Regions from separate parts of the Aerococcus christensenii genome, predicted to be linked through region 2. Evidence: riboswitches for the same ligand, from Rfam matches in the RefSeq annotation. Region 2 holds a riboswitch; each other region holds the start of a gene.
The links. A riboswitch is a leader RNA that binds a small molecule or an ion and turns the genes downstream of it on or off. The one in region 2 is predicted to bind thiamine pyrophosphate.
Positions count from the first base shown of each region.

Region 1: another riboswitch for thiamine pyrophosphate. It lies ahead of thiW (energy coupling factor transporter S component ThiW); the one in region 2 lies ahead of AWM71_RS05580 (thiamine-binding protein).
Region 3: another riboswitch for thiamine pyrophosphate. It lies ahead of AWM71_RS02660 (class I SAM-dependent DNA methyltransferase); the one in region 2 lies ahead of AWM71_RS05580 (thiamine-binding protein).

Region 1 covers NZ_CP014159.1:812,839-817,315, forward strand. Annotated here, with positions in the region: gene AWM71_RS03840 (phosphoketolase family protein) at 1-1,525, shown strand, start outside; gene hemW (radical SAM family heme chaperone HemW) at 1,702-2,466, shown strand; gene AWM71_RS08445 (hypothetical protein) at 2,476-2,817, shown strand; TPP riboswitch at 3,048-3,154, shown strand; gene thiW (energy coupling factor transporter S component ThiW) at 3,221-3,739, shown strand; gene thiM (hydroxyethylthiazole kinase) at 3,741-4,477, shown strand, end outside.
Region 2 covers NZ_CP014159.1:1,174,501-1,178,977, forward strand. Annotated here, with positions in the region: gene AWM71_RS05565 (GNAT family N-acetyltransferase) at 1-466, shown strand, start outside; gene AWM71_RS05570 (TIGR01440 family protein) at 560-1,102, opposite strand; gene AWM71_RS05575 (TatD family hydrolase) at 1,208-1,714, opposite strand; gene AWM71_RS08255 (hypothetical protein) at 1,786-1,932, opposite strand; gene AWM71_RS05580 (thiamine-binding protein) at 1,972-2,271, opposite strand; TPP riboswitch at 2,330-2,428, opposite strand; gene AWM71_RS05585 (adaptor protein MecA) at 2,571-3,227, opposite strand; gene spxA (transcriptional regulator SpxA) at 3,402-3,797, opposite strand; gene trpS (tryptophan--tRNA ligase) at 4,031-4,477, shown strand, end outside.
Region 3 covers NZ_CP014159.1:555,118-559,594, forward strand. Annotated here, with positions in the region: gene AWM71_RS02650 (PTS transporter subunit EIIC) at 1-31, opposite strand, end outside; gene AWM71_RS02655 (PRD domain-containing protein) at 108-938, opposite strand; TPP riboswitch at 1,216-1,322, shown strand; gene AWM71_RS02660 (class I SAM-dependent DNA methyltransferase) at 1,385-2,101, shown strand; gene AWM71_RS02665 (PTS sugar transporter subunit IIA) at 2,676-3,164, opposite strand; gene AWM71_RS02670 (NusG domain II-containing protein) at 3,340-3,747, opposite strand; gene AWM71_RS02675 (UbiA family prenyltransferase) at 3,763-4,477, opposite strand, start outside.

The DNA.
Region 1 (4,477 bases), 360 kb from region 2:
TTTAAGAACACCCAAAGGGTGGACTGGGATTCATAAGCTAGAAAATAAGGTTGTAGAAGGAAGTTTTAGAGCACATCAAATTCCGTTGCCAGTAAGCCAAAATGATTTAAGTTATGTTGAAGAGCTAGAAAAATGGTTGAAATCGTATAAACCGAATGAATTATTTACTAAAGAAGGGAAATTAATTCCAGAATTAAAAGAAATTGCACCAAAAGGCAATAAGAGAATGGCAAAAAATCCTGCAACTAATGGAGGAATAGACCCTAAGGTGATTAAGTTACCTAATTGGGAAAAATTTGGATTAACAATTCAAAAGCCGGGAGAAATGGTTTCTCAAGATATGATTAATTTAGGCAGTTATGTAGCGGAAATTATAAAGGAAAATCCAACTAATTTTAGAGTGTTTGGGCCAGATGAAACTGCCTCAAATAGATTACAAAATATCTTTAATGTGACTAATAGGCAATGGTTAGAATCGATTAATAATGAAACTGACGAATTTATTTCCCCTGCGGGAAGAGTAATTGACAGTCAGTTATCAGAACATCAAGCTCAAGGATTTTTAGAGGGGTATGTGCTTACAGGAAGATATGGATTTTATGCAAGCTATGAGTCCTTTTTGAGAATTACAGATTCGATGATGACTCAATTCTTTAAATGGATTCGAAAAGCCAATAAATTTTCATGGAGAAAGCATCCAAAAGCTTTAAACATTATTTCAGCATCAACTGTATTTCAACAAGATCATAATGGTTATACGCATCAAGATCCAGGTGTATTAACGCATCTGGCAGATAAAAAAGGAGAGTTTATCAGAGAATATTTACCTGCAGATACTAATTCTCTGTTAGCCGTTATGAGAAAAACTTTAGCTAGTGAGAACTGTATTAATTTAATTGTTGCCTCCAAACATCCAAGGCCTCAATTTTATACTATAGAAGAGGCTAAGGAATTAGTAGAAGTGGGTTATAAGGTAATTCCTTGGGCATCTTCTATAAAAAATAACGAAAGTCCAGATATAGTGATTGCGACATGTGGAACGGAACCTAATTTAGAAGGACTAGCGACTGTTTCTATTTTGAATAAGGCATTTCCTAAATTAAAAATTAAATTTATCAATATTGTCGATTTATTAAAATTAAGGCATCCAGATATAGATACACGGGGGATTTCGAACCAAGTATTTAATGAGTTGTTTACAGTAAATAAACCTATTATATTCACTTTTCATGGATATGAAGGATTGATTAGGGATATTTTTTATAATAGAGAAAATAGGAACTTACATATTCATGGGTACAGAGAAGAAGGAGATATCACTACACCGTTTGATATGCGGGTATTTAGTGAAATGGATAGATTTCATTTAGCTAAAGAAGCGGCACAATTAGTTTATGGAGAAAAAGCAGAGTCATTTATTCAAACAATGGATGATTACTTGGCCTATCATTATAATTATATTAGAGAAAATGGAGCAGATATTCCTGAAGTCGAAAATTGGAAATGGGAAGCTATCAGTCAATAAAAAATATAACCATAGAGTTTAAACGGGTTAAGAGGGAATTTATTTCTTGCTCATTAAATGTTTAAAATCTTGAAAGCCATGCATACCACAATTGATTATGCATGGTTTTTATTTTGCAAAAGACTAAAGCAATGGAATATGATAAAATGAAAGAAATAGAATCAGGAGGAAAGTTTGTGCAAAAAATTGGTTTATATATTCATATTCCTTTTTGCGAAAAGCGATGTAATTATTGTGCTTTTTTGACTTTTGATAATCAAGGAGCGATGATTGCACGCTACGTCACTTATTTAGCCAAAGAAATGCTATTGTGTCGCCACTCAAACTATGAAGTAGATACCGTTTATTTTGGAGGCGGCACACCATCTTATTTAAGCGCAGAACAGATGACTTATTTGATGGTTCAGTTAAAGAAAGTGTTTTCTATTGCTCCAAAGGCTGAAATCACGATTGAAATGAACCCAGAGTCTGTTACTGCAGAACGATTGCAAGCCTACTTGTCTTCGGGCATTAATCGCTTTTCAATGGGAGTACAATCATTTGATGATAGGGTCTTAGCTGTAGTGGGAAGGTTACACCATAAAAAAGAGGTCTTTGAAAAAGTAGCTTTAATGAAAGAAATGGAATGTCAGGATTTTAATTTAGATTTGATGTTTTCTAATCCTTATCAAAGTAGGAAGATTTGGCAATCAGATATTGCTTTAGCGCTCGCCTTAGATCCGCCACATTTATCGTGTTATTCTTTAATTTATAAACCACACACCAAATTTTATCAATGGCGAGAGAAGGGTATTATTGATGGAGTAGAGGATGAAGAGGATCGTGCAATGTACCATTATCTACAAGACACATTGCAATCATCGGGCTACCATCAATATGAAATTTCTTCTTTTGCTAAGCCGAATCATGAAAGTCGACATAATAAAAAATATTGGACATAACAAGATTATTTGGGATTGGGGTTAGGTGCTTCGTCTAATATAGGCAATCGACGGTTTGATAATGTGCAAAGTTTTCTTACTTATTTTAAAATGATTGATGTAGGAATGCCACCAGTAGACAAGGATACGATTCAGGTATTGTCACAAGAAGAGTGGGAAAAAGACTATATTATGTTGACGATGCGGTTGATAGAGGGACTTTCGATTGCAGAAGTGAATCAAAAGTTTGGTATTGATTTTTTAACAAAATATGAAGCGGCTATTCAAAAGAATTTAAACAATGGCATAGTATGTCTGCAAGAGGGAAGGCTACGTTTACTCAAAGGAAAATTTACCTCAAACAGGTTTTGAAGAAACAATTACCCCAGAATTAGTTGTTGGTGTACTTTCCGTTTTAAGTGGTATGGGCTATGTGATTCAAAAGGAAAAAATTAATAAAGCAGACTAATTGTTAAATTTGCACTCAAGCAAAAGAGCTAGTTTTTAAGAAGCTAGCTTTTTTGTCGTTGAAAATTTTAAATCTAAAAGAAAAATCCCTTAACTCTGGGCTTTCTTGAATGAAGAAAACAATTATGATACAATAGTGATTACAGGGGAGCTTGTGTTGACAGGCTGAGAGGAAGTTTTTAACTTCGACCCTTTACCTGATGCGGATAATGCCGCCGTAGGAAGCTATGATAAAGATATTTAACAGGAGCTTCTATGAGGAGCTCCCTTTTTGTAGACAAAATTTTTCGTTGACTAGGAGGATATTATGAAACAAACAAATAGTAAAAAATTAGCTTTAGCGGCTATGTTGACAGCAGTCGCTGTCGCAGGATCTACTTTATCCTTTCCTATTTTCGGAAGTCGGTGTGCGCCTGTTCAGCACATGGTCAATGTTTTATGTGCCGTCTTATTAGGACCAGGGTATGGTTTGTTAGCAGGCTTTTTAGCATCTTTACTTCGGAATTTATGGGGATTAGGGACTTTACTTGCCTATCCAGGGACTTTGTGCGGGGCCTTGTTATGCGGGCTTACCTATAAATATAGCAAAAAATTGAGTTTAACGTGTTTAGCAGAAGTGGTTGGAACAGGGATTTTAGGCGGACTTTTGGCTTACCCCATTGCCATAGCCTTTATGGGAAAAAGTACAGCGAATTTAGCAGTCTATGTTTATGTGGGACCTTTCTTGATCTCGACAGCTGTAGGATCAGTGATTTCCTTTATGTTCCTCACCTACTTGAAGAAGGTCGGGCTGCTCGACCGTCTTCAGAAAAATTTGGAGAGATAAGATGGAAAAATGCATACAAAATCTTAGAAGCCAGTCACCGCTCATTCATTGTTTGACCAATTATGTGACGGCTAATGATTGTGCAAATTTACTTTTGGCTTGTGGAGCATCTCCTATTATGGGTGATGCGGAGGAAGAAGTAGAAGAAATCACGCAGCTCAGTGATGGACTCTTGCTGAATATGGGAACGCCGAAAAATCGAACCTTGCCAGTGATGTTAAAAGCGGGCAAGCGAGCGAATGAACTGGGGCATCCGGTGGTGTTTGATCCTGTTGGTGTGGGCGTATCTGCCTTTCGTAGGAACATTGCGAATGGACTGATGAATGGTGTTCATTTTCAAGTGATTCGTGGGAATTTGTCAGAAATTAAATTCTTAGCAGGTTTATGCGCGAGCTTTAAGGGGGTGGATGCGGGTCAAGAAGAACGGCTCACATCTGATAAAATAGAAGACCTTCTTCCGTTTTTGCAAAGTTTTGCTGAAAATCGGCAAGCCATTATTGTGGTAAGTGGGGAAGTGGATCTGGTTTGTGATGGGGGAAAAGCGTATGCAATTCGAGCAGGCCATCCGTTGATGGCAAAAGTGACCGGAACGGGATGCATGTTGTCAGCTTTAATTACTGCTTATGTGACTGCGAATTCGTCGCATTCCCTACTTGCTACTGTGGCAGCGGTTTGTGCCATGGGGTTAGCCGGAGAAAAAGCGGCTCTCAGAATGTCCAATCAAGAGGGAAGTAATTC
Region 2 (4,477 bases):
AGAAGCCAAGGAAATTTTGAAAACCGCTATGGACAAACCTTATTATCGGTACGGCTGTCAGAATGGCTATGGGGTGTTTGTAGAAGGAGAATTAGTGAGCGTTGCTTATGCTTATCCGGGAGTGATGGATCCTATGATAGAAGCGCCACTAGAGACTACCATGATTGAAATGGGCTATTCTTCTGATCAGATTCCTTCCCGTTACGCCTTCGTTGAAGCCCTCATGGATGAATTTTACTTGGATTCTATTGCCACCAAAAAGAGTTACGAAAAGAACGGTTATGCCACTGCCCTTATTCATTACTTAGAGAAGCAGGCCCAAGCTCAAGGGTATGCTAAACTTTCCCTCAATGTAGATTTTGACAATGAAAAGGCTCGCCAGCTCTATGAACAATTAGGCTTTACCGTCCGCTCAGAAGTGATGATTGGGGGACAAGCCCATTATCATTTGGTGAAGGAAGTTTAAGACAGGATCTAGAGAACTCTCGAGAAAAAGTCCTATCTCTCACATAAAAAGCTCACGTTGGATGAAAACGTGAGCTTTTTTGCTGGCTTAGATTTATTTGAGATGAGGATCGTAGTGAGCACGCTCTCCTCCAATAAACTTAGGACGAGTTTTGGCGGCATTGACCCATGCTTGACCGAGTTGGTGGTGGGTGAGACGGAGGGGAACAGCAACTGGCTTTAGATGCATCCCAATAAGGGTATTACCGATGTCAAGGCCGGCATCCGCTTGAATCTCCTCAATCGCAATTGGATCTGGCAGGGTGTGGTAGGCCGCTGTGGCGAAGGAGCCCCCCGCCTTAGGGAAAGGCACTACATTGACGACTTCTTCGAAGGGACGGGCGAGCCGAGAGGTGATCAAGGCCCGATTCAAATGTTCGCAGCATTGAGCGGCGACATAGATGCCTTCTCGATGAAAGATTTCATAGAAAGCATTAAACAGAGTCTGTCCCAATTCGGGTGAAGAAGAGCTGCCAATTTTTTGACCACTGACTTCACTGGTGGAGCAGCCGATCACTACGGTTTGCCCAGGGGTAAGGTGGGCAGCTTGTATCAACTCTTGCGCAATGGCTTGGGCTTGTTCTTTTAGGGCATCCAAGATAAAGACCTTCTTTCTTTTGTTGTACTGTGATTATTATAAGAAAGACCTGGCGATTCCTCAAGTCTCTTCTTTTTGAGAAAGTTTGAAGAAGGGAGAGGAAACTTAGAGGTTGAGGGAGAGGTAATTTTGATAGACTTGATCTTTCATCTGGTCGAAGGAAAGGCCTTTTTGTTGGGAGAGGATATCTAGAATTCTAAGGATTTGATGGAGCCAGCCATAGCCATGTCCGATCCATTCTAAGGACGATGGACCATCTGTTTCGGTCAAGATTCGATCGATAGGAAGGTGATGGATCAATTGAGTGGTGAGCGGGGAATAGCCGGCGTCAACACTAATCGTGAAGAAGCAGCCTAAGTCCAAAAAATCATCTACCAAGTCTAAAGGGCCACTATACCAATGGATGATGAGGGGATCTTGGGTGCGGTAGTACTTGAGAATGGCTAAGACATCTTTTTCTGCACCCTTGGTATGAATATTGGCCAGAGTGTGCGTGGTATAGGCATAAGCCATAAAAGCCTGAAAGATCTTGCGCTGTCGAGGATAGGCAGAAGCATCTTTAGCCCAGTAGTAATCTAAACCGATCTCTCCTAGAAAATCCGCCTTTTGAATGCTTCCCTCCCAATCCCCAAACCTAAAAAGGCCTCTAGCAGAGTCATCTGAGAGTGGTAGAGAAGAAGCTGCTAATTATTTTTGGCGGCCATCACGGCATCTACAGGACTCGGTAGCATGAATTTAGGAAGACTCTGAGAGCCTACAGTCACTTGCCAGATCCCCATAAGGCACACAATACCTGATAAGGATTTCAAAAGGTGTAAGCTTTTTTTCATATCTACCTTTTTTCTATTTAGACTTACCTGAAATTGCCTTTAGTCTCGATAAGGGGAAAGTTTATCTTCGATAGTTAAGACATCTCCCTTCTCACAATAGGAAACCTTCACATTAGCGAAGATCTCTACGCCATCTTCCCCTGCCAGTTGGATGGCTTTTTTGAGGAGAGCCATCAAGTCGTCGTAATCTCCTTGAAGAGTCGTTTCAAAAGGAGAAACGGTGATGTTTTCTGGGGAGACTTGACTCTCTAGATAGCGAATCACTTTATCGACAACCTCTAACAGCTTCTTTTCGTCGACATATTGCGGCAAAATCTGAAGAGCTATACTACAATGCAAACAAAAACACCTCCCAAAAGTTAATCACAAAAAGTGCAACCTTTGGAAGGGATTAAGGGCATATCAGCTATCACATTCCTACGTAAGTACTAACTTCATCAGGTTATAAGAGTTAACGGATGACGTTTCTCAGCACAAGGCACCTCTTGCGATTAACAGATTAAATTTTCACCTTTATTATAACAAAGCAGTTTTTATAAAACAAGTAATAATCAGGGATGTCTTTCCTATAAAAAAAGCTCTCCTAAAAGAAAGAAAAGGCTTTCTCCAGAAGAGCTTTTGGTGAGAAAACTAGTGATCTAACTAAAATAACGAGCAATCGTAGAGTGAGCATTATAGCCGATTAATAATTTGCCATATTCTCGAATAAGGGAAGCATCGATAGGCGAGATCACACCGTATTCGAGGGCCACGTACAGTAAATCTTGAATTTCTGTCTCACTATAAAGAGTCGTAGGAAGGGCAATAATCGCGTAGAACTTCTTCTGATAGTTATAGAGATCTACTTCCACTTCCTTATTTTGGAAAGCTTTAGCAAAGAGCAGGAAATCTTCCCACTTGTCGAAAACCAAAGTTGCTTTCTCTAGGGTACCACAGCTTTCTGTTTCGATGTGGCCATCGGAAGCAGGCACATGAGACGCTATACTTTCCGTTAAATTATTGATAAGAGAATTAATCGTTTCTTTTTCGGGTTCGGGAGTGAGGGTATTTTCATCGATTTGTGCTTTAGAAATATAAAGGTCAATACCGCCTTGAGAAGGCATCACTTGGAAAGTTAGCGCATCTGAATTCTTGAAGCGGTGATTCACATCGGCTTCTTCTAAAACATTCATGAAGAAATTTTCGACAAGACTTTGGTCTTTAAAGAGGTCGACTAAACATACTCCGCGGTCTTTCAAATCTTCGTCTCTCAAAAAGACTCGCATGGTATTCTCGTTAATATATTCCATTTCCATTCGCACTCACCTCCACTATTCAAAGTCAATCGGCAAAGGCTTTGTTTGATAGCCAACACCGAGCATGGTAAGGAATAATTTCTACTTTATATTTTATCACAAGTTTGCTTAAAATAAAGATAAGCCGATCTTTTCTTAAGAAAGTAACAAGAAAAGATCGACTTTTAAGAAATTTTATCCCATTTTTCTAAGGGCTTCATAGAGTTCAATCGAGCGAACTTCACGCGGAAGGAAACGGCGAATTTCATCTTCGTTATAGCCAACTTGTAGTCGTTTCTCGTCCATAAGAATAGGACGTCTGAGAAGGCCTGGATTTTTTTGAATGAGATCAAAGAGTTGGTTTAAGGAGATGTCGTTGAAATCAATCGCTAATTCTTGGAAAGCTTTCGAACGTGTTGAAATAATTTCTTCCGTTCCATCTTCAGTCATTCGTAAGATATCCTTCACTTCATCTCGGGTAAGTGGTTCTTGGAAAATATTACGTTCTTTGTAAGGAATGTGATGTTTTTCAAGCCAAGCACGTGCCTTTCGACAGGATGTGCAACTTGGCGAAGTGTATAATCTAACCATGTCAATCTCTCCTTTACAGGTATGACTCGTGTTATTCCACTTTTCTTATTGTACCATAAAAAATCAAAAATGTCAGTTAAATTGTGAAAAGAGGCTTAAAAATCCCCAATAAATTCAACATATAGTTTGTGAAATAATAGACGAGAAGAGAAAGAGAGAAAAGAGGGGCATTTTCATTCTTCTCTAAGCGTGTTATAATAAAAATGTTTATAACCTTTAGAGGAGGAAACAGAATGAAACGTATTTTTTCTGGCGTTCAACCCAGCGGAACTCCTACCATTGGAAATTATGTAGGAGCTTTAAAACAATTTGTAGACCTTCAACAGGATTTTGAAACTTTTTATTGTGTGGTGAATGAGCATGCGATCACAGTCGCTCAGGACCCAGAAGCTCTGAAGAAAAACACGCGAAGCTTAGCAGCCTTGTATCTGGCTTTGGGAGTAGATCCTAATTTATCTACTATCTTCATTCAAAGTCATGTCCCTGCTCACGCACAAGCGGGTTGGGTGGTTCAATGTTTAACTCCTCTAGGAGAACTTGAACGGATGACCCAATACAAGGATAAGGCAAAGAAGCAAGACTCTGTTTTATCAGGTTTACTCGGTTATCCTGCCCTCATGGTTGCCGATATTATCCTCTATAATACGGATTTAGTTCCGGTAGGTGCCGATCAAAAACAA
Region 3 (4,477 bases), 620 kb from region 2:
TTTCATTACATGTTTGCTCATAACTCTCCATAGCAAATTTCCTCCTAAAAAATAAAACCTAACTAAATTAAGTCAACTAATTTAGTTAGGTTATGCGCTTCTAAAGCTTACAATCCTTCTCTATCATAAAGTCTATTAATATGTAATATCAGATAAAGTAAATTTTCGTCATTTAATTTACAATTTAAATTACTTTCCAAATAATCACTAACAACCCTTACACATCTATAAACATCCTTAAAATCTCTCTTCATCTGATAAAAGAGTTTCTCACTGCTCTGATTTAACGTTCTTTGTTGATCTTTACATTTTATTAAATATTGAAGATGCATAACAAAACGTTCATAAGTAAAACTTTCTCGATCAATTACTATATCTAACTGATCTTCTATTAAAAAAGTAATATTATCTATTAATTTGGACATTTTATCCTTTTTTATTATTTTATTAGTCATAACTTGTGCATTAATAAAATGCATTGCTATATTAAATTTCTCTTCCATAGGCAGTCTAACATTTAAACGCCGTTCAATTAATTTCATTGTCCAATCTGACAACTTCAACTCTTTTTCATACAACCGCTTCAGTTCAAAAGCTAGCGGATTTCCAATGATTATACCCTGTCTACTTCTATATATAGCAAAATGTAAATGATCTGCTAATACAAACGCAAAAGAATCACTAATATCCGTCTTTAAATATACCTTTGCTTTATCCACTATTTCAACCGATACTTGAAACAAATCTTCAGAAACTTCATCCATTAAAGCAACTATAGAAGGATTAATATCATAAAAGGTTCTGTCCACCAAAGTCAAATCTTCCAACTCATAAGGTGTCTTTTTAAAACCTATTCCCTTTCCCAAGGCAATCAGTTCATTATTACTAGAGTCTAAACAAATAGCAACATTATTATTTATTTTCTTTATTACCTTCATTCTGTACTATCCTTTTAAAAGTCAACAACTACATATTTACTTTCGGTGATGCCTTAGAATAAAGTTACAATCCTAATAAATATTTTCTAATAAAGCAATATGTGCACGCTTTCATTATACTCCAAAAATTTTCCCTGTACACATTTTTCTTATACATCTCCAATTATTTAACATGACTTTTTCTTTTTAAAGACTCTGGCTTACTTTCTTCACACTCAAATATTTATTCCTTAAAATTAAACTTTCCCATTGACAGAAACCGCTTACTCTTGTATTCTTAAAGTACACGGGGAGCTAGTAAACCAGCTGAGAGGGAAGTGCGACTTCCGACCCACGAACCTGATACGGATAATGCCGGCGTAGGAACAATAAAGTGAAAGATCTGGCAACCGTATAGGGTTGTCTTTTTTGTTTTTAGTCACACAACTTTAGAAAGGAAATGTTCAATGACTCAATCATCTGCTTTATTTGATGGCTACGCTAACGCTTATGATCAATGGTTTATCACCAATGACAAAGTTTTTGTCAGTGAATTAAAGCTACTCCATCACTGTTTAAAAGATATCCCTCACGATAAAATTTTATCAATAGGATGTGGAAGCGGGCTATTTGAAGCTGCACTGCAAAAAGAATACGGCATCACTGTCGAAGAAGGTGTAGAACCTTCCACAGATATGGCTGATATCGCTAAAAAAAGAGGCCTTCATGTCACCATTGGCGATGCCCAAACCACTCCTCTCCCAAAAGAAACTTATGACATTGTTTATCTCAATGGGTGTTCTACCTACATTCCTGATTTAAAAACAGCCTATCAAAATTGCTTCAGCTCTATTAAACCAGGCGGTCATATGATCCTACTCGACGTTCCAACTGAAAGTGCTTATGGAATTCTTTACAGCTTTGCACATTTTGCTGGGAGCTATGATGATCCTGTCTTCAAACGTATTGCCCCAAGTCTCCCATATCCTATCGAACTCGTTCATTCAGGGATTTTCTATACAACTCCTGAAAAAGAAGACATCGTCAGAGATTATCTTCCAGTCCAATCTATTCACTACTATCAAACCCTAGTGAATGATCCTATTTATACTAACGACACCATTGAAGAACCTGTCGAAGGGTATGGAAAAGGTGGATACGTTGCCATGATTATAGAAAAATAGAGAGCCCTTTCTATTTACTCCTTTCAAAATAAAAACCTAACTCTAAAAGCTACTCCTTCTACTTTTAAACAAGTAGACAGAGTAGCTTTTTTTGGCTTCTAGTTATTCAGCTGCTAAATCCAATTGATCATGTAGAGCAGGGTTAGTCATCAATTGATCCATATCTTTATCCCCACGTCCCGACAAATTCACCAAAAAATCCTGTATTAGTCATTATTATTCTCTCCTTTCAATACTTATATTCCTACAGATCTAGGTGCCGAATGCCAATGAGACTACAAAAAAGCCGCATAAGTGCTATGCGGCTGCTTTTAGGGTTCACATCTGGCATAGACTCCCTTTTAATTGAGTCCGTCAATAAAGTGAGCCTAACCGATGAAAGTTACCTCACTTAACTATTGCCAGATTTGCCAGTCTTTCATTTGAAACTTCATGATGTGATCTCCTTACTTGTTTTTGATTGTCATTATTTTACAAAATAATCCTCACCTTCCTCAATAAAACAACTGACGGATATTTTCGATCGTGGGTGATGGTCTGAAACTCATATGAAGAAGAATGAGCTAAATAGTTTCTAACTTTCTTCATTTAAGGTAACTGTACAGACAATATCGCCAGCTTTGACACGACCAAATACTTCATACTCCAAAATAGCACCTTTTTCTGTACCATTCACAAAGACTAAAGCACAAGTAATATCTACATTTTCAGCTGAACGAATCGCTTCGATATCCATAGTGGACAAAAGGTCGCCTACCTCTACTTTATCTCCTACTTTCACATTTGACCGAAAAGGCCTTCCTCCTAATTCTACCGTATTAAATCCTAAATGAAGTAAGATTTGTAAGTCCTCCTTAGTCTTCATTCCGATCATATGATGGGTTGGAAATACAAGAGTTATCTCTCCTGCCAAAGGAGATTTTACTCGACCGTCTAAAGGTCTTAAAGCAAAGCCATCACCTAGTACCTTTTTAGAAAATCTCGGATCACTCACTTGATCAAGTGGGATAAATTCCCCAGCTACAAATGCTCTCACACTTATTCTCTTTTTGGATACACCCATTTTACCAATCTCCTTTTTGCCTACTTGTTTGATTGATATATTCCATCACAATTCTCTACTTATATTCTACCTTAAAACTGTTTACTCCGCTTGATGAATAGAACGATTCCAATAAAAAAGGATGAAGATCCCCCTAATTAGAGGATTAGCTTCATCCAAATTAAAAAGAAAGCTTTTATTTTTTAGGTAAGATTAATTCATCCTCTTCATGTTTCCCTTGAATTTCAATAATGAGGCCGTGAGGCAAACAAACAGAAATATCTCCTGGTTCATTAATCCAGCCCGTACGCACTGCTATTTGGTAAGGTGAATTATCTTCTTTGTCTCTAATGTATTCTCCGTCTTGTTCAATAATATTATACTCTCCCTCATGCGGATAATAAGTTTTTTCAATATGACCAGCATCTTCAGATAAAATAAACCGATCTACTTCTTCTCCATCAATTTTTACAATAGCTACCGGTGCATCCACCTTATCCGTATAAATAAAAGTAGTGATAAATAATGGGGTGAAAGACAACACGAGTGCTATCCCTATAAACAGAAAATCCCATGGTTTAAAGGTTTTAAATAACTGCTTCATGTGTTTTTTCTCATCCTAACTCTTAAATAATGTCACTAACCCCATTAAAATCACATAAAATCCTGCTAAAATAATATAATTCTGAATAGTATTAAAAAATAGCTTTGGATCCTCAGAATGTTGCGTTAATTGGTAGATCTTTTTCAATGAGAATGGTAACCCTAGAAAAGCGATTAGGCACCACCAAGGTAACCATCCAATAAATATAAAGCTTCCAAAAGATAGCCAAGCAAGCAAACCTAAAAACAAATAAAGATTTTCACTTTGCTTTCTACCTAAGTAATAGACTAGAGTATATCGCTCATTTTTAATATCTGTTTCCAAATCTCTTAAATTATTAGCTAACATGATATTAGATGTCAAACATACTAAAGGGAAGCTCATCCAAAATATTTTGAAAAAATTCCCCCAATTAAACATTACAGATACTGCTTGTCCAGTCCATTCACTCGTTAATAAATTTTGAAAATTCGAGGCATAAATAGCCAAATACACAATACCAAATCCCATAGTTATTCCAGAAAATAATTCTCCAAATGGCGTTCGAGAAATAGGAACAGGTCCGAAAGTATAAACAATACCAATGAAGAAGCAAACTCCTCCCATGAAAATTAACATTTTATCAGTTCTTAAAACTAAACTAATCGAAAAAAGAAGAGAGAGCGCTAAAAGTGAAAAAATAACTAAACTTGCCCATCTTAATGATAGACCTTCTCGTCCAATAACATTT